One region of the Sulfurovum sp. NBC37-1 genome, then DNA from elsewhere that is predicted to be linked to it. Evidence: riboswitches for the same ligand, from Rfam matches in the RefSeq annotation. Region 1 holds a riboswitch; each other region holds the start of a gene.

Region 1 (10,560 bases):
CATACTTATATTTTTTATCCATACATTTTTCATCTTCATCTTCCTTTTATTTTGATTCAATTTTGACATACTGTTGTGTAACACTGTTCATATTTTTCAAGATATCATTCGACTTCTTATAGATCAGGGTTGGAACAAATTTTGACTTTGAGCGATTCATCATTTCAAAGAAAACAAATGAACGCTTTACCTTGGCCAGCAAAATATTAATCTCCTCATTGTTCAACGGGGATTTTTCCAACTTTTCCAGCGAACTTTTGAAAAGTGTCAATGCATCATCCAGTTTCACTTTGAATTTTGGATCTTTGACACCCCAGACTTTCAACATATAGAGACTTGCCATCCTTTGTGAAAGCATACGCTGACGCCCCGCTATATTGACAATTTCACCAGAGTTTTTACCCGTTTCCCGAGTAAAGAGCTTTGTCGTTTTGTCCGACGCCTTCAGAAGTTTTTCCAGATCCACCTGCAGTGTTTCCGCTTTATCTATTTTCGGGCCCTCCTGCAATGTTTTTTGAAGTGGTTTCCACAGGGCTTCAACCTCATCAAGACTTTTTTTAATTGTATCATTTTTCGCATACCCTTTCAATGACGCCAAATAGTCTGCAAATTCATCGATAGTCTTTTTAAGATCCTTGGCCGGATCTCCAAAGGTATTTCCCATTCCGACCATAGCATAATCTTTCAACATACGCTGTGTATACATTCGCTGTTTACCAGCAATATTTACCGCATCCTCAGGACTCTGAATATCCACTGCCGCCAACGAAGCGGTCAACAGAAAAAAGGTTCCCAACTGTTTTGTTTTTTTGTATATATCAGCCATTTAATTTACCTTCCTGGGCAGCATAAAGACCCGTCGCAGTATTCATATCTTTGAGAATATCATTGGACTTTTTATAGATCAAAGCCGGAATAAACTTCGACTTTGACTTGTTCATGATCTCAAAGAACTTAAAAGACCTTTCCGCTTTTTTCAAAAGTACCGTTATCTCCGGAGTGTTCATATCGGATTTCATCAGGCGGTTAAGGGAATCTTTGAAAAGTTTCATAGACGCATCCATCTTCTTCTTGAACTGCGGGTCATCCACCCCCCAGACTTTCAGCATGTACAGACTCGCCATTCTCTGAGAGAGCATACGCTGCCTCCCTGAGATATTGATAATCTCACCAGACTGCTTCCCTGTCTGCTTGGCAAAGAGGCCAACTGCCTCATTGGATTGTTTCAACAGTGCTTCCAGATCTTCCTGCATCTTTCCGGCTTTCTCTTTGCTTGTCGGTTCATTCAGTGCTCTTTTAATGGGTCCCCACATCTTCTTCACTTTCAAGAGGCTCTCTTCTGTTTTGGGCTCTTTGTTGAATGCGATCAGTGAGTCGAGGTGATTTTCAAAATTCGCCATCGTCTTCGTCAGGTCTTCTTTTGGATTTCCGAAATTGTTCTGCAGACCGATCATTGCATAATCTTTCAGCATCCGCTGGGTATACATACGCTGCTTTCCTGCGACATCCACAGCTTGGGATAGGTTGACAATCTCAATGGCATGCAAAAATCCGATTGAGAAACACATTATTAGAAGGGTTTTTATCCAGTGTTGGAGAGGTTTATGCATTGTAACTCCTTTTTAATATTGAAAAAGGAACCACAATTAAAGTAATATGAAGTAATAGATACTACTTTATCTATGGCAGTCTGGTAAACTTGATATTCTAAAGTCCCATAACTTTCCGTCCCTGTCTCACAACAAGTTTGGCTTTTTCATTTTTTAGACAATTTTACATTTTGTCTTTATTGATTATACTTGGCATAATATTAAACAAAAGTTATTTTTTTATCAAAATTGATTTTTCATCATTTTATGAATATAATATACCAAAAAAGAGTGTTTGGAATGAAGAAAAAGATATTACTTGTACTTTTGTCGAACCTGCTGTTAAATGCAGAGACGATCTCGGAAGTCTATTTGAAGAACGGATGTCATGGATGTCACGGGCTTTTTGGGGAAGGTATCGGTGCATCACCTAGATTGCAGGGACGAAGAGAAGAGGTACTGCTCAAAAGGCTTAAAGACCTGCAAAACGGCAAAACACGGACGGCATTTGGAAATGTCATGATCTCATTTGCAAAAAACCTGGATAGAAACCAGACCGCCAAGATGGCGAAGTACCTCTCTACCCTTAAAAGAACGGAACAAGACGAAGTATACGAATTGGATTATGATGACAATGCAGGAGACGGGAGCTCCTGATCACTGTAAACAATTAAAGCACTATTCTGCAGGAGCGATCTCTTTCTTCTCATCTGCCTGAGCTTCACTTTTGAAGTTCGCGCTATCTTCTTTTGTGTCAAATGCCTCTTTTGATGCAGCTTCCTCCACTTCTGCAGATGCTGCCGCATGATCTTTTACAGCTTCTGGAGCGGCTATTGCAGCGGACTCCTCTTTACTGACACTGTCTTCAAGTTTCGTTGGTTCGGCAGGAGCGATCTCTTTTTTCTCGTCTACCTGAGCTTCACTTTTGAAGTTTGCACTGTCCTCTTTAGTCTCAAATGCTTCTTTCGATGCAGCCTCCTCTACTTCTGCAGCTGCTGCTGTGTGGTCTTTTACAGCTTCTGGAGTAGCTATTGCTGCAGATTCCTCTTTGCTGACACTGTCTTCAGGCTTTGCAGATTCCTCTGTCTTTTTGGCCTCTGCCGCCGCTTTCGCTTCCTCTTCAGCCTCTTTCTCTTCGGCTATATAATCACTCAGGTCATCTTTACAGTCAAAGAGTTCGTCATCTTTGGTCTTCACGATCTTGACATTGGCACCGTAAGTATAGACCAGTTCACCACCTTCTTTGCCCTGCTTCAGGATACCCACTACAAAAAGGATGAGTACCAGTAGGTAAAGTGCTTTCATCATCCCTCTGTTAATTATGGCAGAGAACAATTTAAAGACAAGTACAATACCCGATGCCAGCATCAGGTATGTTCCAAGTGTCTTGTGGGCCTTCAGGTCCGCCTGTCCCGCTTCAGAGAGCAGATCCCATGCGTGTTTTCCATCGGCTGATCCTGTAAGATATGCAGCAATTGCCGCCACAACAGTCAGTATCAGCAAGAAGAAAGAGATCATTCCTATCGCTCTTTTTTTGGTAAAAAGATTAATAATCTCCAACAAAAGCACCACGATCGGCAATGCAATGATAAAGTGATCGACCGGTGGGTGCATAAGTGCCGGTATATCGAACGGAAGCGGTATCTCAGGTATTTTAAACGGTAGAGTTGGTAATTCCATAATTCTTTCCTTAAATGTTGATGTTTAGAGATTATAACACAAAACTATTTAGTTTTATGACTAGAACGGTTTGACTACAACCATAATGACAATGAAAATCATCAGCAGTGTCGGTACTTCATTGTAAAATCTGAAATACTTCCCGCTTTTGTAGTAAGGATCAACGATCAGCTTTTTACGTATCATATTGAGTGAAAAACTGTATGCGATAAGCAAAGCAACAAAGAAGAGTTTCGCATGCATCCATCCGCCGCTTTGAAAAATACCGGGATTCAGATAGAGCATAAGTCCACCCGAAAGTATCGTCGCCCACATAGCTGGTACCCCTATATAGGTATAGAGCTTGTACTCCTGTACCTCCACCACTTCGCCAAAAGCCTTGTTGTCGGCATGCTCCCTGTGGTAAATGAAAAGTCTCGGTAGATAAAAAAGCATTGCCATCCAACTTGTAAAACTCATGACGTGAAATGCCAGTATCCATGTATAATATGCCATCTTTCAATCCTTCAAAATCGTAAAATCTTTTTTGCTGTAAATGACCAGCTGTAACTTCTTATAATACCCAAGATGTGCATAGTCTATCTTGATTTTTGACCCGTTTTGGGGTGTAAGTTTCCGGTTTTTGAAATAGAGGGATATCTTTTTGCCATTGACGTACAAATACCCATTTTTAACCACACCCACAAGATTACGTACCACCTCATTCTGTTTCATCACATCCAGAGAAGCATAATAAGGTATCAGGTCAGCCGTACCTTTTTCTTTCAGTTTGACCAGTGCCATGATCTCTTTGAGTCCTTTGTAGGTCGATATCTCCTGTACACGAAGGTCGAGCTTCATCCCCTCTTTCATACCCTTTACTACGCCAAATATAAAAATACCCCGTCCTTTTGGTGACTGTTTAACCACGGCATAACGCCCCCGCTTCAGGATGACTACAACATCCTCAAGTACAATAGGATGGTCCAGTTGATTCATTTTGTAAAGATCTTCGATACTACCCACAGTTGCTTTCTCCGGCATATCTTTTACAGAAGGAATATACGGTTTTGTATCGAATATCGCATAGACCGGGAGATGGTCGGAATACCCCCTGCCCGTATGTTTCCCGTTCTTGATCTGCCAGCGGTTGATATACCCTTTTGAAGTAAAGAGTCGGTCAGTCTTGAAAACCCTGAAAGAGTTGTTGACATAGTCAATGCCTTTACCATCGAACATCGAAGGCGGCAGCAAGATATGGTCAAGTGTACTCCTGTGTCCGTAGAACCTGTGGCTCCATCTCTCTTTGTAAGACAGCTCATTCCAGGTGCTGTAGTGCATTCCTTCAGGGGCTTTGCGTATTTGGGATTTACTGATGAGTTTATTGTTGTCAATCGTTTTCAGTATGTGATTGATCCCGGTCTTTCCCTGTGTATCATTCAGTTTTTTTGGCAGTGTCAGGTAGGCATCGTAGTTGGAGTTGAGATCTCCGAGGATTATGTACTCTTTGCTTGCCGGCATGGACAAGATACGTTTTTCAAGTGTCCTGGCATAGGCGATCCGTTTGCTCTCAACCCCTTTCCTGCTTTTAGACTTCCAGTGATTGGCAAAGATCGTCAGAGGATACCCGTCGACCTCTGCTTCCACTTCCAGGATGTTACGGACATAGGGAGAAAAGCTTACCTGAAGGTCCCTATGCTTTTTGAGAGGAAAACGAGACAGAAGCGCCACCTGGATGGGTGCGCCTTTTTTATGGGTAATCGCGCTGTATCGGTAGGGGCAGCCTACTCTCTTGAGTCTTTTCTGTAAAGCATTGAAAACACTTTCATTCTCTATTTCCTGCAACGCCACGATGTCGGCATCGAGATCGCAAAGTACTTCGGTTGTATGGTCAAGTTTGATCTCGGCCATACGTTTCGTCCAGTTGTGTTTCCCCGGGATATACTCCTCATATTCCGTTCCCTGATGGTTTGCATCAAAAAGGTTCTCAACATTGTAGGAAGCCACTTTGAAGGGTTTGGAAAAAAGCAGGAGGGGGAACAGTAAGAAAACAAGATAGCGCAAAGGTGATCTTTTCAGTTTATCGAAACATTTTGCTTAGCATGTCCATTGGGTTTCCCGAACCACCCATCATCTGGTCTACAATGTTGTTCTCTCCTGAAGTAACCCGGTCTATCACCTGTGGCAATGCATCCGCCAATGCTTTTTTGGCACTTTCTTCTCCTACGCCAAGTTCCTGGGCAAAGGTACTTACACGCTCTTCTCCAAGCAGATCAGGAACTTTTTCCGGATCAATCGCTTTGTTCTCACCGTTACCCAGCCATGAACCGACAATCTCACCAAGACCGTTACTTGAAAGTTTTGTCAATATAGAAGCCAGATCGATATTCCCGTCTCCATGTGTCAGTATCTTGCTCAGGGCAGTCGTGATATTCTCAAGATCAAGCCCTGTTGTTGCATCATCGCTATTGCCCTCTATTAACGAGGCACCCATCTTAAAAAGTTCATTCATATCCATCTACTCTCCTTTATGTTTTGTTTCTGCCATTTTTTTGACATTTTCCAGTAATTCCAGGAATTCATCGGCAGTACCGAAACCCTGCACCATTTCTATCACCTTGTCTCCATCCGAATTGATGAAATAGAACGAAGGTGTTCCCAGATGTTTGATCCCCAAAGGCAGTTTTTCGATCAGAAAGTTTTTCTTGACAAAAACAAAATCTTTGTTAAGCGCTTCCTTTACCTTATCTTCTACCATCACTTCTCTGTCCATACGTATACACCCGCGGCAGAAAGAGATGTAACCTTCGATCAGAATAATTTTATTCTGCTTCTTGGCGATCTTTTTGGCTTCCTCATAACTGTAACGTTTCACACTGTGTGCCACAGTCATTTTCTCGGAATAGCCATAGATAAAATCCGTCAATGCTTCGACCTCATCTTCGTCAAGCTGCCCTTTCATACTTGGCATCACCTCGAAAAAACGCGTAAATTCATCAGGTAAGACACCTTTGTCTCTGGTCGGTGCATTCAAATAGTCGGTCAGCCACTCCTCTATCTGGAATTTCTGCCCCTCCGCATCAAGCGCACGGTCACCGACCTGGTCTTTGATCATGAACGACATCTCTGTCAGCGTTGGCGCAGTCAGGTTCAAGTCTTTGTTGTCATGTTTTGCATTGGCTATGATTTTGTTCTGGGGAACATAGTATTGGTGGCAGGAAGCGCACTTCTGCTTGAAGACTTTTTCTCCCGACAGGGCAAAAAGGAAACTGTTCAGTAATATAAATGTTATAAAAACCGATCTCATTGTGACGCCTACACTAATTTGATACTGTCTTCAAGCAGAACGATCTTTTTGGCTTCTATCAGAGCGGTCAACGTACGTTTGAAGTTCTTTTTGCTCAACCCGAACACTTTTTTTATCTCTTCTGCATCACTTTTGTAGGTAAAGGGAAGCTCACCGTCCGCCTCTTTAAGGAGTTCCAAAATACTTCCTTCGGCTTCACCTATCTTTGCCTGTTTGCCTATGGGTTGTAATGAAAGGTCAAGCTTTCCGTCTTTACGAACGGTCTTGATATAGACCTTCTTACGGTCCCCTACTTTCACGGGCTCAAAGATCTCATTGGAGAACAGCATCCCTTCATACTGGTTGTCCGCGATCACTTTATAGCCAAGTGGCGTCTGGGCCAGCACAATGGCATCAAGCACTTTGTTCTGATGCAAGCCTTTCATTTCACGGTTGAAATATTTGCCGATCTTCTGTGTTCCGTAAAGCCGTCCGGTCTGCTCATCGAGACAGACACGCAGCAGGTATTTCTTGCCGATGTTAAAATGTTCCTTCTGCTGGGAGAGCGGCACAAAAAGGTCTTTGGGGAGCCCCCAGTTAACAAATGCTCCGTAGGGTTTGTAGTCCACCACGGTAAAGTAACCGTACTCGCCGAGTTTTGCATACGGCATCTTCGTCGTCGCTACGGGACGGTCCTCGCTATCCGTATAGACAAAGATATCCAGAAGCGAGCCCATAGGCATCTCATCTTCCATAATGTAGACATTGGGAAGCAGTACCTCTTCATAATCTTTGGAGGCAAGATAATATCCGAAGTCAGTATCGCGCTCTATCTTTAGGGTATTGACCTCACCTATCTTTATATGTTCGTTCTGGGTTTTTGTTTCTGTCATGGGTTATTCCGTTTTTGTCTGGTTTCGTGATACTCTCACGTTTTGCTGCTATTATAGCGGTTTTTGAGGGTATATACAATCTAATAGGCAATTTACCTGACGATTTTAAATGAAACAATGTATAATTGATAGTTTGAATTGCTGACCAATGGCAACTAAGTTAATTGCGTCAGTGATATATGATAAAAAAGGTGAGGAAGAATGAGAAATTTACTATTTGTAGTGCTATTGAGCAGCTTTGTCTGGTCAAGTATTGGTTATGTAAGTAATTTTAAAGGGAGTGCAGACATCGTACGCAGTATGAATACCCTGAAAGTAAAAAACGGTACGAAAATAAAGGTGAAAGATAAAATTATCACTCAGGAGAAGTCACGTGTAAAAGTAATTTTAGAAGATAACACTGTTGTGACTATCGGTGCCAATTCTACTTTTGTATTTGATCGTTATAAATTTGGGACCAGAGATAACAGTGTGGCAGATATGCATATTGAACGAGGTTTTTTTCGTAGTGTATCCGGAAAAATAGGCAAACTGGCACCGGAGCATTTTAAAGTCAAAACTATTATGTCGACTATAGGAATACGCGGTACCGACTTTAGTGCGGCACTTGCAGACACATTTGAACTTTACAAGTGTTACAAAGGAAAGATAAGTGTCCTGCATAACGGAAAAACTTACATTGTAGCGGAGGGTGAGCAGTTACGTCTGGAAAAAGAGTCATTCAGTTCTGTTGCCCCGTTTAAGTTTTATGTGGGAGCCGGTACGATTTACAATAGAACCTACTCGGTTGACTCGGGCTGGTTCGATGACGGTATTGCTACACAGGATGAAACAGGCGGTATCTCTTTGATCGCCGGATATCAATTTAATGATTATCTTGCTCTGGAAACCCGTATCACTACAACATTTTATGAGAGGAACTATGCTGACCTGACTGCCTACAGTATGTTTCTGAAGCCTCAGTACCCTGTAACGGACACATTCAGTGTTTATGGACTTTTAGGCTTTGGAAAAGTTAAAGTAGAAGGTTCAAAAGGAGACAGTTTTCCCGGCGCACATACTGATATGATAGGCAAAACAATATTGGACGATACCCAATTCCAATGGGGAATCGGGGTCAGCTACAATGTTACAGATAATTTTTCAATATTTGCAGATTATACCTCATTGGCAAATGATGCGGACATAGATTCCACCCTGTACAGTTATGATCCTGCGGTATATCATAAGTTGAGTGTTGACGGTGTTACTGTAGGGTTACTCTATAGTTTCTGATCACTATACAAATAATATATGAGATCACTGCCCAAGTATAGCATTGTCCTACTTTTTGCTCTGCTTCTTTCCTGGGCCTATCTTTTCCCACCCCAGCTGTTTATTTCACTCAATACAGAAATAAGTGATTTCTTTTTCCGTATGCGGGGGAATATTCCCCAAAGCCAAAAGGTTGTGATAGTAGATATAGATGAGGCCTCTTTGGAAAAATATGGACAGTGGCCATGGTCACGATTGAGAGTATCTGAGCTTATCCGCAAGATAAATGATGCCGGAGCTGGTATCATAGGATTGGATATTATTTTTGCCGAATCGGACAAAACTTCACCACACAGCATTGCTTCCAAACTTAAAACAGATATTAAAAACCTGGATGACTATGATCAAATACTGAGAGAAACATTTATTGCCACACCTACAATAGGAGGATATTTTTTCAGGTTTGATAAAAAAACCCCTGAAAAGGCACCGGTCGTACCGGCTGTATTTATCGAAAAAGGATTGCTGAACAATTACACAATACCTCAGCCCAAAGGTGTTGTTTTAAATATCGATATATTACAGGAGAGTCTATATTCAAGCGGTTTTTTGAATAATATACCCGACACAGACGGTATGGTACGTTCCGTCCCTTTGATCATGCGCTATGAAGGAACGATCTACCCCTCGCTTGCACTTGAACTTTTGCGTATTTACAGTCATACAAAAGAGGTGACTGTTGTAGGTGATGAGATCGGGGTGAAAAAGATAGAGCTTGGTACCTTCCATATTCCTACAGATTTTGCAGGTCGTTTATATGTCAATTACAGGAGCAAAAGAGGCTATTTCAAATATATCAGTGCGGCCGACATACTTCAGGATCATTTTGACATCAAAGATATTGCCGGAAAATTTGTTCTGGTGGGCACTTCCGCTATAGGCCTTGCCGACTTGAAAGCGATGCCCCTGGACAATGTCATTCCCGGGGTTGAAATACAGGCCAATACTCTGGACAATATGCTTCAGGGCGATTATCTGCACGAGCCATTCAACAAAGTGATCTATGATCTTTTGATCCTGTGGTGTATCATTTTCGTTTTCTCCTATATTTTTTTCAATACCAGAGTATGGCTGCTGGCACCAGCATTTATGCTTTCTTTTATTTTGCTGTATGAAATCTTTTTTTACCTCTTTTTTGATCAGGGTATAGTGCTTAATCTCTTTTTTCCTCTTGTAGCACTTTTCGGTACATTTGGTTTGACAGCAGGATACAATTACTTCAGTACTTCAAAACAGAAAGAATCTATACAGCGTATTTTTGCCAAAAAAGTTTCAAAAGCTGTTATGAATGATTTGCTCAAACATAAAAACAACAAAATTTTGGAAGCACACGAACAGGAAGTCGCTATATTTTTCAGCGATATACGAAAATTTACAACTATTTCCGAAACACTTGATTCATCACAAAAAGTCGTAGCATTACTAAATCGCTATGTCACACCTATGGTAGAGGATATTTCCAGGCATGAAGGTACCGTGGACAAGTTTATCGGAGATTCCATAATGGCATATTGGAATGCACCCAACAATGTGGCTGACTATATGGACAAAGCCGTTCAATCCGCACTCAGTCAGATAGCATTACTTGAAGCACTCAATCATGATCTGAATGTCGAGTTTGGCGTGAAACTAAAAATCGGTATAGGCATACATACCGGTTTGGTAACGGTAGGGGAAATGGGTTCTCTTGAGCGATCGGATTATACCATCATCGGAGACAATGTGAATATAGCTTCCCGAATAGAGGAGCTGAACAAACTTTACGATACGACGCTCATTATCTCATACGCTGCAAAAGAGAGGTTGAAAAAAACATATA
Region 2 (10,560 bases), 680 kb from region 1:
AACGCCTTTGACTATTATACAAGGGAATATAGAGGCTATAGAAGATGGTTTGGTAGCCAATGAAAATATACCGTTAGTCTTAGAAAAAGTTAAATACGAGACTCACTATATGAATGAACTGCTCAGTGACGTACTTTTATTTATTGGGTCTATGAAAAGTGTTGTAAAAAAAGAGAAGATACAACTCAAAGAATTTATAGATAAAGAAATATTTGTACTCCTTGTGCCTGATGCAAGTGTCACTTTGATAAATGCAATGAAAGAAGAAGATGAGATTCTATTTACTAAAACAGATTTGAAAAAGATTATCATAAATTTACTTGACAATAGTATCAAGTTTACTACTAAAGGTAGTATCACTATTGCTTTAGAAAATAATTCCCTTATAGTGCAAGACACAGGAACAAGCATAGAGACAAAAGAGTGTGAGAAAATTTTTCAACCATTTTATACAGTGGATGAAAGTAAAAACCGCCTTAAAAGCGGTTTTGGATTGGGACTTGCAATAACAAAAAATCTAGCACAAAAAAATGATTATTCTTTAGCATGTGATACCAAGTATAAGAATGGGTTTAAAATAGCTTTAATACCTCAATGAGTCAACTGTATTCACCTTATTTTAGAGTAAAGAGGTCTGTAAAGTTTATCGGATCTAAAGGAGAAGAATATGCCACGTAAACCTCGTATTGAGATAGCAGAAGTACGGGGGTCAGTTGCCACCTATTGTCTGTTATTAACGGTGCCCTTATTAAACTTCTGCCGTTTTCTTCACCCTCTTCTTTTTGGGCTCTGGTTCAACGAACTCCCCTTTGATCAACCCTGCCTCATGCAGGAACTGTGAAGGTTTGTAGTCTATTTTCTTGACTTTGTCGTACTGGGCAAGAGAAAGGTAGAGTTTGTCTTTTGCTCGTGTGACGGCCACATAGAACAACCTTCGTTCTTCTTCAATGCTGCTCATCATCTTTCTATTGGGAAAACGGCCGTCCACCAGATCGACTACATAAACTTCCGGGAATTCCAGGCCTTTGCTGGCATGTACCGTCAGCAGATTCACCCCTTCCCCTTCACTGAGCTCTCCGCCGCCCAGCACCATGGCATTGACGAATCGGCCCAATTCTTTGTATTGTCGTGAAAGGTCGAGCAGCAGGTTGGCTTTACGCAAAATGCGTTCACGTGCCACTTTCTTCTTCTCTTCGTCCACCTCTCCGGTTTTCAGGCGCCCTCTCTGTGTCGAGAGCATTTCAACGATCCCGCTGTAGAGTTTGGATGAAATGGCTGTCCGGAGAATCTTGGCAGGATTCTTCTCGGATTTGATCTCATTCATCAGTCTGTAGAAATCATTGAAGAACTTTACACCGTCCTGAATGATCTTCGGGTGCTTGAGTAAAGGATGGCCGTAAACACTGTGAGGAAGATCGAGATGTTTGAAACGCGTGGCTGAACCGATCTCATGGTCATCGTCAAAGAGCCCGAGCTGAACATTTTTGTTGGGGTTAAGCTTGGGAAGTTCCGAATTAACCGGGTAGAGAACCCCCTGCATGAAATTACCGTTCCCAAAATGAAGAAAACACTGAAAGAACTCTTTGGAAAGTGCGGAACCCACGCCTGATGCATATTCAAAAACATGTATGAACGCCATCATATCCTTGGGGTTGACCAGCAGGGAGAGCAGATCGAGAAGAAATTTGATCTCTTTGGCATCGAAAAAACTTGTTCCACCCTTTCGTTTACACGGTATTCCCACTTCACGAAGACTCGCTTCTATCCCGTCTGCAGAAGAGTTGTTGCGGAAGATCACGGCAATGTTGTCATTGGGAACATGGGTATGCTTGATGCTCTGTGCAATAGCCTGATACTGTTCAAAGAGGTCTTTGTACATCAGCAGTCTTGGCGGGTGGGTCTTTCCGTGACGCCCTACTTCAAGTTTTTTGGGGTAAATGCGTTCGTTGCGCTCTATGACCCTGTTGGCAAGAGAAAGAATGGGGGCAGTAGAGCGGTAATTCGTTTTGAGTGTAAAAACATTGGCATCGGGGTATCGCTTGGAAAAGGTAGCGATATTTTCTATATTCGCACCATTAAAGGCGTAAATACTCTGATCATAATCTCCGACGCAAAAAAGCGAACGTGGTTTGAGTGTATCGATGAGCGCTCCCTGAAGCGTGTTGGTGTCCTGGTATTCATCTACCAGTACCTCTTCAAAGTGTATGGTGTTCTCCTCAAGATGACTTTTGATACGCAGCAGCAGGTCATTGAACGAAGCAAAACCGTAATCGATCTTCTCCTTCTCAAACTCCTGCACAATGTCCATATAGGCATCCATAATCACTTCATGATCTGGGTACTTTTCCAAAAACCACTCATCGAATCCCTCAAGGGAGGCATTTTGGTACAGAGAATACATCTCGTAAAGGTAGGTGGCCGAAAAAGGCGCCAGAGGCAGGTTCATTCGCTCAAAATTTCGTTTTTCGTAAATACTCCTGAAAAGTGTTTTGAGTTCTGAAGGCTGTTTGAGCGCAAGGTTGGGGTGCAGTTCTTTGAGCCATCGGTAGGAGACGGCATGAAACGTACCTGACTCGATACGCGATACGACTTTTTTTGGGAAATACCTCTCCAGACGGGCGATCATCTCTCCTGCAGCTTTGTTGGTAAAGGTCAGCAGAAGGATCTTCGAAGGGTCCGTGCCTTCATTTAGAAGATGGGCGATACGCCCGACGATGGTTGAAGTTTTCCCTGTCCCGGCGCTGGCGATGATGAGATTTTGTCCCAGAGATGCGGTGGCAGCGCTGAGCTGTTCAGCGTTGAGTGTGCTGAGTGGCAATTATATGTGACCGAGAATGTAGTAAGTATTTTTGTTGTCGACTTTTTTCAGGTTCAGTTTGTACTTATCCGCCCAGTGGTTGACGATCTTGTTGAAGGCACTGAGGTTGTCTGCCGAACTATCCTCGTTACATTTGATCTTAAGGTAGTTCTCCGAATTGGACATAGCAATATACCCTTTTTCCACGGCAAGTGCATCGTTAAATGATGGGAGATGCGGAGAAAATTTTTCAAAACCGTCCGTATTTGCGATGATATCTTTGATCTGATTAAGTGTCTGCGGGGTCTGCGAATAGCCGAGTTGAATCAAAAGTGCTTCAGGTGTTAGTTCGAGATGCATGTTTTTCCTAATATATATAGATAGTGTGTCAAGAATCAGATTGTAGCAAAAAAGAGGTTAGGAAAGAGAAGAAAAAAGACCGAAATTTAAAACAGTGTCTCTTTTGGTGTCTCTACTCTGGCAATAAGGTCTTTGTAGTGTTCGACGTTCTGAAAAGCTTTTTCATAACGCCATCGTAGTACGAATTCAATGATCTCATTCTTGAGTGTAGGATCAAGTGTTTCCGCTTTTCCAAAATATCCGAGTGAAACGTTTTTGGCTTTTTTCTTTCCATTCTTGTCTGGTTCGTAGGTAATAGCGATGATTTGGATATATTTTCCTTCTCGTACTTCTCCAAAATCTTCTTCTTTGAGACCGATACCGGATAGATTCATTGCTTTATAGATAAAGATATCATCAAAATTCGGAGATTTCTCAAAGATCTTCAGCTTTTCATAAAGAGCCTTGACTCTCGCGATATTTTCTTCTCTGACACCCTCAAAGCTGATATTTTCAACCGGTTTTTCATTCTTTTTGGCAGGTGTGGGAACGGGTGATACTTTGGGTTCTCTTTTCTCCTCTGTACTGACATCAGCAGCTGCTTCTTTCTGTGACAACTCCTCTTCCAAACGACTGGTAAGTGCTTTAAGTTTGTCTAAACTATTTGACATCACGGTTCCCTTTTCTTTAAATAATCAAAGTCTGGCAACCCGGCTATCTTCATGAGACCCGTGGCTTTCCGTCCCTGTTTCGCAACAGGTTTGGCATATATTAGATAATATAGTACTGCACATTTTATAATATTAACTTTAAATCATAGTGAATAATATCAAAATTTTTCTATTTTTTAATGTGAAAAGCTGAAAATAATAATATTATTTAATATTCTATTTGTTCTTCTACTCTTAACCAATCTTTTGATAGAATCCCTATACATTAAAAAGAGGTGGAGAACAGTGCAGTATCTGGAGATAAAAGGCGGGAAAAAACTGAGTGGCAGCGTGACAATAAGCGGTGCGAAAAATGCGGCGCTCCCTGTGATCGCTGCAACGATCCTGAGTGACAAAGATGTAACCCTCACCAATTTGCCAAATGTGGTCGATATCCGTACACTGCTCAAACTGCTTACCATGCTTGGCGGCGTGGTGGAACATGAGGGAACGGTTGCAAAGATCAATAATGGATCCATCACCTCGACCAAAGCGGTCTATGAGATCGTCTCGCAGATGCGAGCCTCCATTCTGGTACTGGGTCCCCTGCTCACCCGTTTTGGTGAATGTGAAGTCTCCTTGCCCGGCGGGTGTGCCATCGGGCAGCGCCCTATTGACCTGCATCTCAAAGCACTGGAAGCCATGGGTGCAAAGATTACGATAGAAAGCGGTTATGTCCATGCTGTCGCTCCCAACGGACTGCACGGTGCAAAGATCATTTTTGACAAGATCACGGTAGGCGGTACGGAAAACATCATTATGGCAGCCGCACTTGCCAAAGGAACGACCATCATCATCAATGCGGCCAAAGAACCTGAGATCGTACAACTATGTGAAATGATTGCTGATGCCGGTGTAAAGATAGAAGGTATCGGTACCAATGAACTCACTATAGAAGGCACGGACGGTATACCGCTTGCATTTAAAACCGTAGAGATCATCCCCGACCGTATCGAAGCGGGGACCTACCTTTGTGCCGGTGCGATCACAAAATCGGAGATTACATTAAACAAGGTCAATGCGGAGCATATACGCGCTTCTATTGACAAACTTGAAAGTATGGGGTTCACCTTTGATATAGCTAAGGACAGCATTACCATTCATCCTACAGATATTATCAACCCTGTCAATCTCATCACGATAGAGTATCCGGGATTTCCTACCGATATGCAGGCACAGTTCATGGCTGTTGCTGCTATGGCTGATGGGGAAAGCCTGATTGAGGAGCGTCTTTTTGAGAACCGATTCATGCATGTAAGCGAATTGAACCGTCTGGGTGCCGATATCTGGCTCAAGGGGAGTGTTGCTGCGGTAAAAGGAGTAAAAGAACTTCATGGTGCAGATGTCATGGCGACCGATCTGCGGGCCAGTTCTGCTTTGGTCCTTGCCGGGCTTGTAGCCGAGGGAACGACCAATGTCCGTCGTATCTACCACCTTGACCGAGGTTATGACAACCTGGAAGGCAAACTGGCTGCGCTGGGTGCGGATATCGTCAGAAAAGAAGAAGAGAAGTAAGTCGTATGCCAAAAGAGATAGAGCGAAAATTCCTTGTTGACAGCACAAAACTTCCCAAACTTCCTACCGCTCATCACATTAAACAGGGCTATATCCCTACAGCCGGTACTGCCACAGTCCGTATCCGTATCAGTGATGACCGGGCATTTCTTACCCTAAAAGGCAAAGCCAAAGGCTTGACCCGCTCAGAGTTCGAGTACGGCATACCTGTTGAAGAGGCAGAAATGATGCTTACCGAGCTCTGTACTTCCTCTCACATCAAAAAAAAACGTTATCTTATTCCCTATGGTGACCATACCTGGGAACTGGATATCTTCGAAGGGGACAATGAAGGACTGATCGTTGCTGAAATAGAGCTGCAGGCTGAGCACGAAACCTTCCAAAAGCCTCCATGGGTCACAGAGGAAGTCTCCTACGATCCACACTACAGAAACGCCTACCTTATCGATCACCCCTACTCCATGTGGGCTGATAGCTAGCGCTAACGCATCAGATACTGGGTCATTTCTTGCTTGGGGATGGGTCTTGAATAATGGTAGCCCTGTATGATGTAACAGCCGTTCTCCAACAAGTAACGTACCTGATCCCTGTGCTCCACACCTTCTGCTATGATCTCCAGATGCAGGCTCTCCGCCAGTGCGATCACAGCATTTGTAATGGCACAATCCTCGGTATTGTACGGTAAGTCAAAAATAAAAGTTTTGTCTATCTTCAGCTTGTCTACGGGTAGACGCTTCAGATAGGCCAAAGAGGAATAACCGGTACCAAAATCATCTATAGATATCTTGATCCCCATTTGGTTGAGCATATAGAGTTTTTTAATGGAGTGCTTTGGGTTGAGCATTACCTGGGTCTCCGTTATTTCGAACGTCAGCCATTTGACCTTGAAACCGGTTTTCAGTATTGTATTCTGCAGTGTGTAGAAGAAGTTTTCTTTCATTAGCTGTGAAATAGGAAGGTTCAAAGAGAGTATGCCCGGGTTAAGACCTATATGATACCACTCGACCATATCGCTCATGGCCTGATGCATGACATAGTAGTCCATCTCCCTTATAAGACCCGTCTCTTCTGCCAAAGGTATGAATGCATCAGGCAATATAAGCCCTTTTTCGGGATGTTCCCATCGTACAAGCGCTTCTAGCCCGACTACACTCCTGTTACGCGCATTGATCTGTGGCTGATAATAGACACGCAGCTGGTTCTTTGCTATTGCTTTGCGTAACTCCTTCTCCATCGTGGCTTTTTCCATAGCCAGGTTGGTCATTTCGGATGAGTAGAACTGGTAATTGTTCCTGCCCACTTCCTTGGCCTTGTACATGGCACTGTCGGCATATTTGAGCAGGTCGTTCTTGTAGACCGCATCCCTGGGGTAAAGACTGATACCGATACTGGCGGTCACATGTAGTGTTTGCCCCTCTACTACGACCTCCTCTTTGAGTGAACCCATCATCTTCCCAGCTATCTTTGCTGCAGATTCAGGTGTATTGAGCTCATGTACCAATACGGTAAACTCATCCCCTCCCAGACGCGAAAGCGTATCTTCTTCCCTGATACACTTGGAAAACCTGTGTGAAACGATTTTCAGTACTTCATCTCCCAAATGGTGCCCGAGTGTGTCGTTGATAAGTTTGAAGTTATCCAGATCAATGAAGAATACCCCGAACTTTTCATTATGTCTATGCGCATAGGTGATCGTCTGCTCCAGCCTGTCGTTAAAGAGCGTCCTGTTTGGGAGCTGGGTGAGCGGGTCATGGTACGCCTGGAAGTTAAGCTGTTTGGTCTGTTCCAACAACTCCAGTTCTATCTCTTTTTTTTGGCTAATATCCTGTGAATAACGTGTAATACCAATGATCCTCTTTTTCTCATCTCTTAGAACTGAAGCAGATACATCCGTATAGATCATCTTTCCCTCTTTAGTCTGTTTGCGTATCTGGTCTCGATAGGATCCGTACAGAAGTGTCTGCATTTTCATCCATTGTGCCTTTTTAAGCTCATCCTCCGGATAGAGAATATCAATGTTCCTCCCGATCATTTCAGAAGCATCATACCCCAGTAACTCGGTTGCCCCATGGTTCCAGTGAATAATTTTGTTGTCCAGGTCAGTTGAGATCACCGCATCATGTATCTGTTCGAGTATCTGTGCCTGTTCTATCTCTTTCTTTTCGATGGCTACCAAATGGCTGATATCAAGGTTGAAGATGATCATAGCATCCCTGTTATGGTATTTTCCGTACTGTGCATAGGTCTGTACTGGGTATTTACTATCATCCTTTTTTGTGTAGACAGTCCTGTTAAGTACCGTACCATTGGCCCGTATCTCTTTTTCAAATTCCCTAAGCTGTTTATGGGTGATCTCTCTGTTGATATCCAGAATGGAAAGTCTGCATATCTCTTCACGGGTATAACCCAGTTTCCGGATAGCCGCATCATTGGCGTACAGGTAGCGGAATGTGCCCAGCTCAACGATCAGTACTTCACCGCTGGCGTACTCTATGATGTCGCCCAGTTCTTTGTTCTCCTGTTTTAACCTGAGCTGTTCCGTGATATCGAGTGTCGTTCCAACGATTCTGTCCGGCTCCCCTTGCTTGTCGAAGAGCATCTTGGCATTGATCAGCACCGTGATGATCTCTCCGTCCTCACGTCTGACACGAAGCGAAACACTTTTGACCTTTCCATCCTGAAGGCTTCTCAGTCCCTCATAGGCAATATGTCTGTCTTTTTTAACCACCCGTGAAAGGAAGGTGTCGAGTGTCGGCTGTGTGTTTTCCGGATCCAGCTGGTAGATATCATAACTTCTTTTCGACCATTGTGCCGTATTGTGTTTCAGGTCTATTTCCCAGCTTCCAAAATGTCCGATCTGCTGTATTCTGTGCAAGGCCTCTTTTTGTGCTTCTATCACCCTGGTTTTTTCTTCAAGCTTCTGAAATTCCTTTTGAGCCTCCTGCATATTTACATTTATGAAATGGGATAATGCTTTTGCTGATGCCTGATATTCATTCAAAACAATTTTTTGTTTCACTATTTTTTTATCTGTTTTATGAGATGATTCGCTGAGGCCCAAAATCGTCATTGTCTGATTAAGCAGCGCCTTTTTGCCTGAAAAGGAGAAAAATTCACCATAGGTGAAAAATCCCGATACCGGCGCTACACTCTGTAATGGTTTTGTTTCCTGTTCAATCAACTCGGGCAGGAATCTTCTTCTAGCCATACATGAATAGATAAAGATGCATTCAACAGGCTGGGAAACAATATCCTGGCCAATCTGTTCGGACTGATCCAAAAGCATCTTGGCATCACCGTAGCCGAAATAGACTGTGTCTCCCTGATGAAAGTTCCCCGAAAAAGAGAGAGAACCATCCTCATGTACCGACAGAATTGCTCTGGCCGTAAGGTCACCTCCTTTTTTAATGATCAGCGGAAATTCAATACCAATGGCAGGCAGTTTTTGGGCCACTTCTTCACCAAAATATTTTTTATATACGTCATAGGCCGACATGTCATCAATGGTATAGACACGGTTTCTATCGACTTTCGTTACAACAAGGCTTCTGCCAATTGGCTTCCAGTTGAAATTGTATTTTGTATAGATATGCAGCTTCGGATTGGATAACGCTACTCCTACGGCTCCGCGTGAAATAATCTGTTCTCCCGTAAATACATAAGTGTTTTTAAACTCTGCATAGTCCCCGGCCATTCCGCCTGCTACAGTCAGTTCCGGACAGACTGCATCGATGCCTCTAAGAAACTCTTCACCATTGCTTTTGGTACCGTCCAAAAAAGCAATGAGTACTTTTTTGTCTTCTTGAGAAGTAACGGCCTCTGCCAGTGTCTGGCCTGTCTCATGACTATCCATCTTACCGTCAGCGTCTACGCAAACAGGGTAGAGGACGGTATCTTCAAACTGTGTCAGTGAAATGACATGGGTATGGGTAGTAACTTTACCCGAACAGATCTCTCCGTCGGTTGTTGCCCCTATAATGACCGCACGGGGGAAAAGTGAGGTGATCTCATTCGTCATTACCTCGATTTTGGTTTTGTCGGTATAGCTGGTGAAAACTTGGATCAGGAGTTGATCATTGTCAGCAATATCCACTTGTAGGACAAACTCTTGAAAATGTTGCTTGTCTGTATAGTAGGTATTGACTGTTCTCATCACTTCACTTTTATTGTGTATCTTAATAATATATTATAGTCAAATAGACAACAAATCACAATAGTTTACCCTTCCGGGCAGCTTGAAATCAGGAAGCGTTACCTCTAAGCACATCCAATACATTCGTTGCATACGAGCCTTTGGGAAGCACAAAAGAGAGTTCATAGTGGGCTTTCTCTTCCACATAATTCTTTTTGATCTCCGTTACCTGTATCCAGGCGTAGCGTCTTGCCCCGTTCATTTTGATCTCTTCATCGAAGTATTCTTCCAGCATTCTTGCGGTTGCAGCGGACCTTTTTACCCTTGTACCGGGTATGAGGCCTGTAGGCGCGATATCTTTTGTTTCAAACCGTTCTGCCTCTTTGCTGAGCTCTTCCACTTCAAAAAGCCTGCCGTACGGGTAGTGCATCATCAGGTCACCCTCAACAAGCTTGAAAAAGTTTTTTTGTTCTTTGCTACCTTTGAGTGAACCCTCAGGCAGATTCATCAGCTTCTCCGTATCTGCTTCGCTGAACTCCTGTAGCAAGAGTGTGAGCTCCATTCGCCTGCAGAGCCAACTGTTGAAAAGATAACTCTGATACGATCCCATCAGGAACTCTCTGGTCTTTCTGTCGCGGATCTTCAGTTTCCCTTCTATCAGCTTTTTCCCGTCTTCCCAGTTATTCCCGTCCGTACCGAAGCGCTGGTTGCCGAAATAGTTCGGTACCCCATGACTCTTGATCCATTTCAGCACAGAATCCAGTTTATCCTTCTGCACACCGAGTACTTTTTTCAGACGGATCTCGAAACGGTTACCTTTGAGGTGCCCTACACGTATCTTATTGTTATGACGTACTTTATCGAGTATCTTGATCTTTTCATGGCTGAAAGCATCCAGTTTCTCTTCGAACTTCGCCGGCAGGGAGATGTACTGAATGGTCATGGCATGCTTGTCTTTCAAACCGGCATAGCCCATGTCACGTCTTCTGATGCCGACATGGTTGGAGATTGCATCAAGCATTTCCCAGGTAGTCATCTCTTTTTTTCGTACTTTGAGAACCAAATGC
Region 3 (10,560 bases), 260 kb from region 1:
ATGGAACATGGGCGTAGTTGAAAACCGCCAATCTGTCAGGGCTGAGGGTAAAGGCTTCCTGAAGTGTCTTTTTGAAACTCTCGAACGTCTGGTACGGCAGGCCGTAGATCAGGTCGACATTGATGGAATTGATACCGTATTTCCTGGCAAGGTCCACGGCTGCCTTGGTGATCTCATAGGGTTGGATACGGTGGATCTCCTGCTGCACCTTTGGGTCGAAGTCCTGTACACCGAAAGAGATACGGTTAAAACCGTGTTTCTGAAAGACTTTCATCTGCTCCTCGTTAAAGAACCTCGGGTCGATCTCACAGCTGATCTCTGCATCTTCACTCCAGTTAGGGAAAGTCTTCTTCACATAAGTGACGATCTCGTCAAGCTCGAATGCTTTGTAAAAGGTCGGTGTACCTCCGCCAAAGTGAAACTGGATGACTTTGCGGTTCGTATCGAGATGCTCTGCAAGGATGTCTATCTCTTTTTTGAGATACTCAATGTATTGGCTGAGTTTCTCTTCCTTGGAAGTAAAGACCACGTTGCATCCGCAAAAGTAACACGCACTTCGGCAGAACGGCAGGTGTATGTAGAGTGAAAGCTTGTCCGTACCCTCATCGAGGTATTTCAGGTATCTATCATAGGTGAAATCATCATTGAACTCCAGTGCGGTAGGGTAAGAGGTATATCTCGGCCCCGGTTTGGAGTATTTGCTGAATTTTTCGAAATCGATGTTGCTCATTTGTTTCCTTTGGAAAAAGCGTTTAGCGTTTAGCGTTTAGCATTTAGAGAAAATTATTCTGTATGCTTTTTTCACTCAACAAACCTGATACGCTCTGTATTAATTGTTTCATTTTTTCTTAACGCTCAGCGCTTAGCGCTAAACACTTGGCTGGATCAGCAGTGCTGATCCAGCCACACCATGATCCCCTTCTGGGCATGGAGTCTGTTCTCTGCTTCGGTAAAGATGACCTCTGCATGTTTTTCAAAGGTCTCTTCGCTCACTTCATAGCCACGGTATGCCGGCAGGCAGTGGAGGAAGATGGCATCGGATTTGGCCAGTGACATCATAGCTTCATCCACCATATAACCTTCGAATGCTTTGAGACGGATCTCTTTTTCATCTTCCTGTCCCATGGAGACCCAGGTATCGGTGGTGACGACATCGCACCCTTTCACCGCTTCTTTTGGATCATTTCCGAAGGTGATCTTCGCGCCGCTCTCTTTGGCGATCTCCATCGCATCTGCAACGATGTCAGGGTCGCATTCGTAGCCTTTCGGTGTGGCCACCCTCAGCTCAAAACCGAGTTTCGCCGCCAGCATCAACCAGGAGTGGGTCATGTTGTTCCCGTCACCGACATAGGCACAGATAGGATCGTCCGCTTTGCCGAACTCTATCATCGTCAGGTAGTCCGTCATCAACTGTACAGGATGGTAGGAATCCGTCAATCCGTTGATGACCGGTACTTTGGAGTAGGCAGCGAACTCTTCGAGCTTTGACTGTTCGAACGTACGTATCATTACCATATCGACCATGCGGCTGATAACCCTTGAAGTATCTTTCATCGGCTCACCCCGTCCCAGCTGTATGTCATTGGCGGAGAGGAAAAGCCCGATACCGCCAAGCTGGTAGATCCCGGTCTCGAAACTCACACGTGTACGTGTGGAACTCTTCTCGAAGATCATTCCGAGCGTCTGTCTCTCCAGGTAGGGAACGAATTGCTTCTGCTTGGTCTGTGCCTTGATCTTCTGTGCCAAAGCGATCATTTCCAAAAGTTCTTCTTTGTTGAAGTCTTTAAGCGTTAAAAAGTGTCTCATTGGACTGCCTTCTTATCCTACTCACGTATGGATAGTAAAATTTAAAAGAGATTATTTTACCATAAATGGCTTGAAAGTTATGAAATTAATTATTGTCGGGGTGAGGGCACCCCGATCTACAGTTATTTCTGCAGTAAAATCGCCGCCTCTTTGGCATGATAGGTGATGATGATATCCGCACCCGCACGCTTGAAACCGAGCAGTGTCTCCATCATGACCTTGTCGTAGTCAATGACACCGGCTTTGGCCGCCATTTTGAGCATGGAGTATTCGCCGCTGACGTTGTAGACCGCTAGAGGCAGGCTGACGTTGTTCTTGACATCGCGTATGACATCCATGTAGGCCAGGGCCGGTTTGACCATGAGTATGTCCGCGCCTTCCTGTTCGTCGGCGACACTCTCCGCGATGGCTTCCCTGCGGTTGGCCGGATTCATCTGGTAGCTTCTTCGGTCTCCGAAAGAAGGCGAGCTTTCCGCGACATCCCTGAACGGTCCGTAGTAGGCTGAAGCGAATTTGGTCGAGTAGCTCATGACAGGCAGGTTGACAAAACCTGCGCCATCAAGCCCTTTTCTTATCGCCTGTATCATTCCGTCCATCATGCCACTTGGTGCGATCATGTCAACACCTGCTTTGGCGTGTACCACGGCCTGCTTGGCCAGGTTGTCAAGTGTAATGTCATTGTCAACCGTTTCCAGAACAGGGTCGAGTACACCGCAGTGTCCATGGTCCGTATATTCGCAGAAACAGAGATCGGTGACAACGAATATGTCGGGATGTGCCGCTTTGACCGCTCTGACCGTTTCGGCAATGATCCCATGCTCGCACATGGCATCTGACCCTACAGAATCTTTCACATCAGGAATACCAAAAAGAATGATGGCCCTAATGCCGAGTTTCTTGAGTACGTCACACTCTTTGACGATCTCATCAATGCTCATCTGGTAAACTCCCGGCATGGAAGCCACTTCGTCTTTGATGCCTTCGCCGCTTCTGGCAAAGAGTGGATACATAAAGTCATTGACACTCAAATGTGTCTCCTGCAAAAGGTCTCTGAGGACAGGGTTGATTCTTTTTCTTCTAAAACGTGCGAACATAATCTTACTCACCTTTGAAATAAATTGGGGTATTTTACACTAATTATGAATTGTTAATTATTAATTGTTAATTGTTTCTGTATAATTCCGGCATGAAAAACATAGAGATATCACAAATCGCTACTTTACCGACCAAATACGGCACCTTTAAAATACAGGCATTCAAAGAGATAACCGACTGTGACGATGGCAAAGAACATTTGGCCGTCTTTACCGAGGATCTTGCAGAAACTCCCATTGTACGTGTTCATTCGGAATGCTTGACGGGTGATGCGCTTGGGTCTGCCAAGTGTGACTGCGGAGAACAGCTGCATTTTGCCCTGGAGCTCATCGCAAAAGAAGGCGGCATGCTCATCTACCACCGCCAGGAAGGCAGGAATATCGGCCTGCTTAACAAAGTCAATGCCTATGCCCTGCAGGATAAAGGCTACAATACAGTCGAAGCCAACCATCAGCTGGGCTTTTCCGCCGATGAGAGGACGTATGAGATCGTCGAATACATTCTGAACCATTTTGGCATCAAAAAGCTCAGGCTTCTGACTAACAACCCAAAGAAAATAGAAAGCCTTCCCCGCATAGACATAGTTGAACGCATCCCCATACAGATCGAACCCAACCCGTACAATGAGAAGTATCTCAAAACGAAAAAAGATGAGCTGGGGCATCTGCTTTAAGCATACGAGACAGTCAATTTACGCTCCCCACGTTTAATAATTGATTAATAACCAAAGAGATATAATTAATAATATATACTAAAAGAGAAAGCCTCCCTGTTGCGGAGCAGGTCCGGAAAGCTATGGGTCTGTGAGCTGTCATGTGACAGCAGATAAAAAGATCGCCAGGTTGCCTAATAAAAAAGTTTAAATAGTGTGAGTGTAATTCACTTACAGATAAGGGGTAATAATGAAAAAAACATACAAAATAATACTGAAACAGTTTTTGTTTCTGGGAATGATGCTGGCTGGAAGCTCGGTATCTGCTGCGACACTGGACTGGAATACAGTGGGATGGTCTCCGGCAGGTTCCTTGACCCAATCTTACACGGATGTTGATAGTTCAAAGGTCAATATTGATGTTACGATGACAGAGGACACAGATAGATATAACAGTGGTGTTCCTTCAGTTAATAGTACCTATGGATTGGACTACTACGTAAATTATAGTTCTAATACACAAAAAATTAAAACAACAATCACTTTTTCTTCTCCTGTAAAAATCAGCTTTTTGCGCTGGATAGATATAGATTCAGGAAATCCTTCTACTGACTTTGACGATAGAGTGATCGTTACTGCAAAAGATACTTCCGGGGCAACGGTTTATCCAAGTAGTGAAACTCTGGGTGATCATATTGATAAAAATGGTCCCGGAGATTATGAATCAGACGGTACTACTCTTAATGATGATGATCCAGATGGTTACGTAACGGTGGCATTTGAAGATGTTTATGTAACCGAGGTCTCTTTTGATTATACGAATGGTAGCAATGCTCAAAGTGATCCTAATAATCAGGGTATTTATTTGGCCAATATCACTTTTGATGCACTTGATTCAGATGGTGATGGTATTGCAGATGTCAAAGATATCGACGATGACAACGACGGGATTTTGGATGTGGATGAGAGTACACCTGCTGTAACGGAATCAAATACAGCATCGGGAACGATCCCTGATAATGGGTATCCTAATACCTGTCTGGATAGAACGTTCGATATACAAGATAGCGGTATAGTTAATGATGTAACGATCAAAGTAGATATTGCGCACACGTGGAGAAATGATCTGATCGTTCAGTTGATTTCTCCCTTTGGTACAGCGGTTGATCTGATACGAAATGAAGGTGGTAGTCACAATAATTTGAGTGCAACCTTTTTCGATGCGGCGACAACCTCCATTGTAGGGGATACGACGGATTTTACATTGGGCTCTTTTTTGCCCAGACAACCCGAGCAGGCGTTAAGTGCGTTCAATGGAGAGGATCCGCAGGGTACTTGGACGCTGCATATGTGTGATGACGCAAGTCAAGATACGGGAACTTTTAATGAGGCGAATCTTACCATCAACTATGTAAATGAACTGGATAGCGATAACGATGGTATTATTGACTGCCTCGACCTCGACAGCGACAACGACGGCATCCCGGATAACGTGGAAGCACAGCCGACTGCCACCTATGACGAACCGGATTCTGCCTGGGCTGATGCCGACGGTGACGGGCTGGCGGACCAGTACGACACCGACAGCGGAGGCACAGCAGTGACACCTTCGGATACTGATGGGGACGGTATCCCCGATTATCTCGACAGCGACAGCGACAACGACGGCTACACCGACTGTGAAGAGGGTAACAGTGTTGCCACGGGCTGTCCGATCACCCCGGGCGATACCGCTTCGACAAAGACAGGCCTTGTCAGCTGGGCACAGGGAAGCCTGGGTGATGTCTACTGGGATACAACCAACAGTGCCTCAGTATCAAACGGCAATGTCGATGACCCATCAAATGATCTCTTCAATGAAACAGGAGACACATCTGAAGTAGGCTACCGCGAATTCCTCTGCGGGAAAAACCGAACCACACTCACACACTTCCAATGGAAGATCGTCAGCTTCTGTTGCGCCACGGGTTCGAACCATATCGAAGACCTTCTTGGCGGCGACTTGGGTGCCTACGGTACCGACTGGGTCGTGTTCAAGCAGAGCGGAACAGACCAGTATGAGATCAACAGCGGCCATAAAAATACTACCAAAGCACAGCTTGCTGCCACAGACACGGTAGTGCCAGGAAAAGGCTACTGGATCATTGCAGACCTCGGAGGGGCAGGAAATGAAAAAAACATCACGATCGATAAAACACTTTCGAACCTGAGTCCCGCTTCAACGGTTACTTCTTCATCAGTAGGTATCACTAATCCCGACTTTACAGAAGTACACGAATACCTGCTGCCCAAAAATGAAGTCAGTGACCCTAATACGGTCGATTACAAGAAATATATGGCAGGCAACCCCTTCCCGTACGCATTTCAGCTCTCTGATCTCTATTTCAAGCACAATGCGGGTGGAATGTCTTACAATGAGATGGGCAATACAGCCAATGACAACTATATCAACAAGATCGTCTATAAACATGACAGTAATAAAACAGGCCCTGTGAGCGGTTACATGGCAGTAGACCCTGCAACCCCGGGCTTTGATGGTTCCATTCAACCAATGGAAGGATTCTTCATCAAGATAGAGAAGAACCAGACCGATAATTATGTCAACCATTTCGCTTACCCGCTGATGAACAAGTAAAGGAGCAAACAATGCAAAACAAAAAAACAAAGATACTTCTTGTCCTCGCAATGCTGCTGATGATAGGCGGTACCATGCTCCAGGCAGGAAGTGGTAAAAGCGTACAAAAAACACAAAAAGCCAAAAAAGCAGGATGGTACATGCGTACGAGAGTATCCGCCACCGCAGAGGACGGTAGCGTCTATGAACATAACAGTGCAGGTGTCTTCGGCGAGCTTAAACAAAGTAAAGCCAAAAAAGACAGACATGATGTCGCTGCATACGGTCCTGCAGTACTTCAGGTGGTCTTCCCCCATTACGACTGGGAAGAGGGTGATGCCGGTGACTACTGGAGTGACTACCGAAAATACAAAAAGGCAAGAGCAGACAAAAGAGCCGTCTGGACCTTCCAGGTCAAAAACCAGAAAACAGTCGATCTCTCAAACGCAGAGATCCACATCAAGCTTGATGATGCCATAAAAGTGAACTATATCAAAGAGAACGGAAACGTAAGATACATAGAGATCGGAACAGACAAAAAGATGAAGAAGAGATTTATCCTAGTCGATGTGGACAACCACCAGACCTACAGTGTGGATGAACTCGAATACGCCAACCTCTCAATGGACGGCAACCATACCAGGACCTTCAGATGGGTCAGGGGTGATGTTAGGAAAAAAGACTTTAAGCCGGTTGTGTTGCCGGAGTAGGTCTTGTCCCACCAAAGATTAAAGTCCAACTTGGATGGCAATGTTAGAAGGTGACATAAGTAAATTGAACTGGAAAGGAAGTATAGTATGCCAAAAGAAAGAATGCTGATCTATGGAGTGATTCTCCTTGTGTTGGCTGTGATCGGTTACTTTAAGTACAGTGGCGCAGAGAGTGAAAAACATGCTGTAACGCATAAAACGGTAAAACAAGAACGAAAAGTATCTGCCGCCAAGGTAAATACTGCAAAAGCAGATGAAAGGTCAGAGCCTGTAGAGGATGTTGTATCTGAGACTAAAGAAAAGAGTGTTTCTGCTGAGAATCCGAAGATGTCTGATGCAAATGATGAGGAGGAAGCGGAAGATGAAACCCCTTCGGTCAAACGAAGCCAGCTTATAGGCGGTGCGGATGTGGAGTGGATAGAACCCAAGCCAAAAGACCCGGACAACAAATTTGGTGAACCTCCTTTGTAAAAGTTGTAGGTTTGGCACGGCCAAACCTACATTTTATATTAAATTCAACCTAAATTAGATAAAATAGTAGGAATTTAAAGAATGAAAGAAAACGCCACCCCTGTTGCGAAGCAGGTTCGGAAAGCTATGGGTCTTTGATGCTGTCGCCTGGCAGCAGACGAGAAGATCGCCAGGTTGCCTAAATAGAAAAAATTTATACGCTGTATTAAGTATAATTTGCTTGCAGAGAAGAGGCAATTAATGAAAAATACATACAAAACAATACTGAAACGATTATTAGTTATGGGAATGACACTGGCTGGAAGCTCGGTATTTGCCGCGACACTGGATTGGAGTAGCCAGGGAGGATGGGATGCCGGCGATCTTTCAAAAAATTATACCAATGTGGATGGTAGTCACATCGATGTGGATGTTGATATTACCGGAAACACGGGTAGGTTCGAAAATAATGAGCCTAATGATATAACTGACAGTGTCGATACATCGCTGGATCTTGATGTGAATTTTAACACCAAAACGGAAAGCGTAACGACGACATTGTATTTTTCCCAGCCTATACAGATTACCAAACTGCGAATTCGAGATATTGATTATGCGGACCAGTTTTTGGGTGCTAAATTTGAGGATCGCGTTATTATCAAAGCGGCAGATGATGATGGGAATGTATATGAGCCTGACAATGTGGCAAAAGGTTCGCATATTGATGAAAACAGTGCAGGAGACTATGAAAGTGACCAGTCAGGGCCTCTTGATGATGATGATCCAGATGGATATGTCACGATGCAGTTTAGCAATGAGTATATCACTGAACTCAATGTTACATATACTTCAGGAACTAATGTACCGCGGAATAATCCGACAGAGCAGCATGTCCTTTTGGACAATATAGATTTTCATGCGAAAGATACCGACGGTGATGGCGTAGCGGATTTTTGGGACATCGACGATGACAATGACGGAATCTTGGATGCCGTGGAGATACAGGGTGCTGGTAACTGTGCTTATGGTTTCTTCCATATGATCGATGGTGTATTAAATGTGTTTGATCCTGAAAATGAGGTTTATTTACCTATAGGAGGGCAGAAAGCAAGTATCAATGCGATGGGCTTTGATGATCAAAGCGGTAAACTCTACGCATCGGTGCGTGCAGCTACGACCGATGATTATGGTACTTCACTTGTAAAAAATGATGTGATAGAGATAGATCGTTACAGTGGCAAGATTAAAAAAGCCAATACGATCAATAACAGCAAAATCGACAGCTATGCGGCAGATTTTTATAATGGAGCACTTTATGCACGCAAAAGTACAACTAAGTTATACAAGTGGATAAAAAGTGGTGACATACTGAGTGAGATAACATTTACTTCTGGATCGGAAAATGCTGCTGACTTTGCCATAGATGATTCAAGCGGTACAGTTATGGCATACGGGTTACGATCAACTAGTCAGACATCAGGAAGTGCAGATAATACAAGACTATATAAAATAAATCTTAGCAACAATACCAGTACCAATGTTAAGCTAACTGTTACAACGCCGGATGGGGCTGATTTGAGTAAAGGATGGGGTGCAACATTTATAGCAGACAACAGTAAATTGTTTGCAGCCAATAATAATGGATACATTTATGAGATTGTCGATTATGATACTGCTACTCCGACCGCAACATTTCTCTATCGTTCGGTTCCAACCGGTAATAATGATGGTGCAAGTTGTCCTGATGCCAACCAGTATGCTGTAGACAGTGACGGTGATGGAATCGATGACTATCTCGACCTCGACAGTGATAACGACGGTATTCCGGACAATGTAGAAGCGCAGCCAACTTCAGGCTACGATGCACCTGATTCTACTTGGACAGATGACGATGGTGACGGCTTGGCAGATCAATATGATCATAATACTGCAGGCGTCGTGGGCAGTAACGGCCTGATCCCACCGGATAAAGATGGAGACAATACTGCCGACTTCCTCGACAGCGACAGCGACAACGACGGCTACACCGACTGCGAAGAAGGTAGAAATCAGCCTGTTTGTACGCCCAACCCGACTGTACGAGATAACGGTATGCCAACATGGTACTATAACGATGATGATTATAATCACGTAAATGGTTACATAACAGATCCTGACCCAGACGATGGCGGAAATATTCAGGACGAAGTCACGGGCAACCACGAAGCCGCCTACCGCGAATTCCTCTGCGGGAAAAACCGAACCACACTCACACACTTCCAATGGAAGATCGTCAGCTTCTGTTGCGCCACGGGTTCGAACCATATCGAAGACCTTCTTGGCGGCGACTTGGGTGCCTACGGTACCGACTGGGTCGTGTTCAAGCAGAGCGGAACAGACCAGTATGAGATCAACAGCGGCCATAAAAATACTACCAAAGCACAGCTTGCTGCCACAGACACGGTAGTGCCAGGAAAAGGCTACTGGATCATTGCAGACCTCGGAGGGGCAGGAAATGAAAAAAACATCACGATCGATAAAACACTTTCGAACCTGAGTCCCGCTTCAACGGTTACTTCTTCATCAGTAGGTATCACTAATCCCGACTTTACAGAAGTACACGAATACCTGCTGCCCAAAAATGAAGTCAGTGACCCTAATACGGTCGATTACAAGAAATATATGGCAGGCAACCCCTTCCCGTACGCATTTCAGCTCTCTGATCTCTATTTCAAGCACAATGCGGGTGGAACGTCTTACAATGAGATGGGCAATACAGCCAATGACAACTATATCAACAAGATCGTCTATAAACATGACAGTAATAAAACAGGCCCTGTGAGCGGTTACATGGCAGTAGACCCTGCAACCCCGGGCTTTGATGGTTCCATTCAACCAATGGAAGGATTCTTCATCAAGATAGAGAAGAACCAGACCGATAATTATGTCAACCATTTCGCTTACCCGCTGATGAACAAGTAAAGGAGCAAACAATGCAAAACAAAAAAACAAAGATACTTCTTGTCCTCGCAATGCTGCTGATGATAGGCGGTACCATGCTCCAGGCAGGAAGTGGTAAAAGCGTACAAAAAACACAAAAAGCCAAAAAAGCAGGATGGTACATGCGTACGAGAGTATCCGCCACCGCAGAGGACGGTAGCGTCTATGAACATAACAGTGCAGGTGTCTTCGGCGAGCTTAAACAAAGTAAAGCCAAAAAAGACAGACATGATGTCGCTGCATACGGTCCTGCA

Evidence for each region. A riboswitch is a leader RNA that binds a small molecule or an ion and turns the genes downstream of it on or off. The one in region 1 is predicted to bind cyclic di-GMP.
Region 2: another riboswitch for cyclic di-GMP. It lies ahead of SUN_RS06140 (hypothetical protein); the one in region 1 lies ahead of SUN_RS09560 (type IV pili methyl-accepting chemotaxis transducer N-terminal domain-containing protein).
Region 3: another riboswitch for cyclic di-GMP. It lies ahead of SUN_RS13815 (hypothetical protein); the one in region 1 lies ahead of SUN_RS09560 (type IV pili methyl-accepting chemotaxis transducer N-terminal domain-containing protein).

What each region holds. Positions count from the first base shown of each region.
Region 1 covers NC_009663.1:1,898,691-1,909,250, forward strand. Annotated here, with positions in the region: gene SUN_RS09550 (type IV pili methyl-accepting chemotaxis transducer N-terminal domain-containing protein) at 1-33, opposite strand, end outside; gene SUN_RS09555 (type IV pili methyl-accepting chemotaxis transducer N-terminal domain-containing protein) at 47-826, opposite strand; gene SUN_RS09560 (type IV pili methyl-accepting chemotaxis transducer N-terminal domain-containing protein) at 819-1,610, opposite strand; cyclic di-GMP riboswitch class I at 1,682-1,762, opposite strand; gene SUN_RS09565 (c-type cytochrome) at 1,890-2,246, shown strand; gene SUN_RS13795 (DUF2231 domain-containing protein) at 2,268-3,269, opposite strand; gene hemJ (protoporphyrinogen oxidase HemJ) at 3,330-3,764, opposite strand; gene SUN_RS09580 (endonuclease/exonuclease/phosphatase family protein) at 3,768-5,312, opposite strand; gene SUN_RS09585 (YidB family protein) at 5,329-5,766, opposite strand; gene SUN_RS13140 (thioredoxin family protein) at 5,767-6,555, opposite strand; gene SUN_RS09595 (CvfB family protein) at 6,564-7,427, opposite strand; gene SUN_RS13145 (outer membrane beta-barrel protein) at 7,629-8,702, shown strand; gene SUN_RS09605 (CHASE2 domain-containing protein) at 8,721-10,560, shown strand, end outside.
Region 2 covers NC_009663.1:1,216,502-1,227,061, forward strand. Annotated here, with positions in the region: gene SUN_RS06125 (sensor histidine kinase) at 1-598, shown strand, start outside; gene SUN_RS06130 (ATP-dependent helicase) at 749-2,818, opposite strand; gene SUN_RS06135 (hypothetical protein) at 2,819-3,157, opposite strand; gene SUN_RS06140 (hypothetical protein) at 3,244-3,807, opposite strand; cyclic di-GMP riboswitch class I at 3,838-3,912, opposite strand; gene murA (UDP-N-acetylglucosamine 1-carboxyvinyltransferase) at 4,093-5,361, shown strand; gene SUN_RS06150 (CYTH domain-containing protein) at 5,367-5,840, shown strand; gene SUN_RS13025 (bifunctional diguanylate cyclase/phosphodiesterase) at 5,843-9,514, opposite strand; gene truD (tRNA pseudouridine(13) synthase TruD) at 9,603-10,560, opposite strand, start outside.
Region 3 covers NC_009663.1:2,161,557-2,172,116, reverse strand. Annotated here, with positions in the region: gene hemN (oxygen-independent coproporphyrinogen III oxidase) at 1-730, opposite strand, end outside; gene argF (ornithine carbamoyltransferase) at 886-1,806, opposite strand; gene hemB (porphobilinogen synthase) at 1,929-2,900, opposite strand; gene ribA (GTP cyclohydrolase II) at 2,993-3,574, shown strand; gene SUN_RS10825 (proprotein convertase P-domain-containing protein) at 3,804-6,188, shown strand; gene SUN_RS10820 (hypothetical protein) at 6,200-6,877, shown strand; gene SUN_RS10815 (hypothetical protein) at 6,965-7,348, shown strand; cyclic di-GMP riboswitch class I at 7,432-7,530, shown strand; gene SUN_RS13815 (hypothetical protein) at 7,589-10,288, shown strand; gene SUN_RS10805 (hypothetical protein) at 10,300-10,560, shown strand, end outside.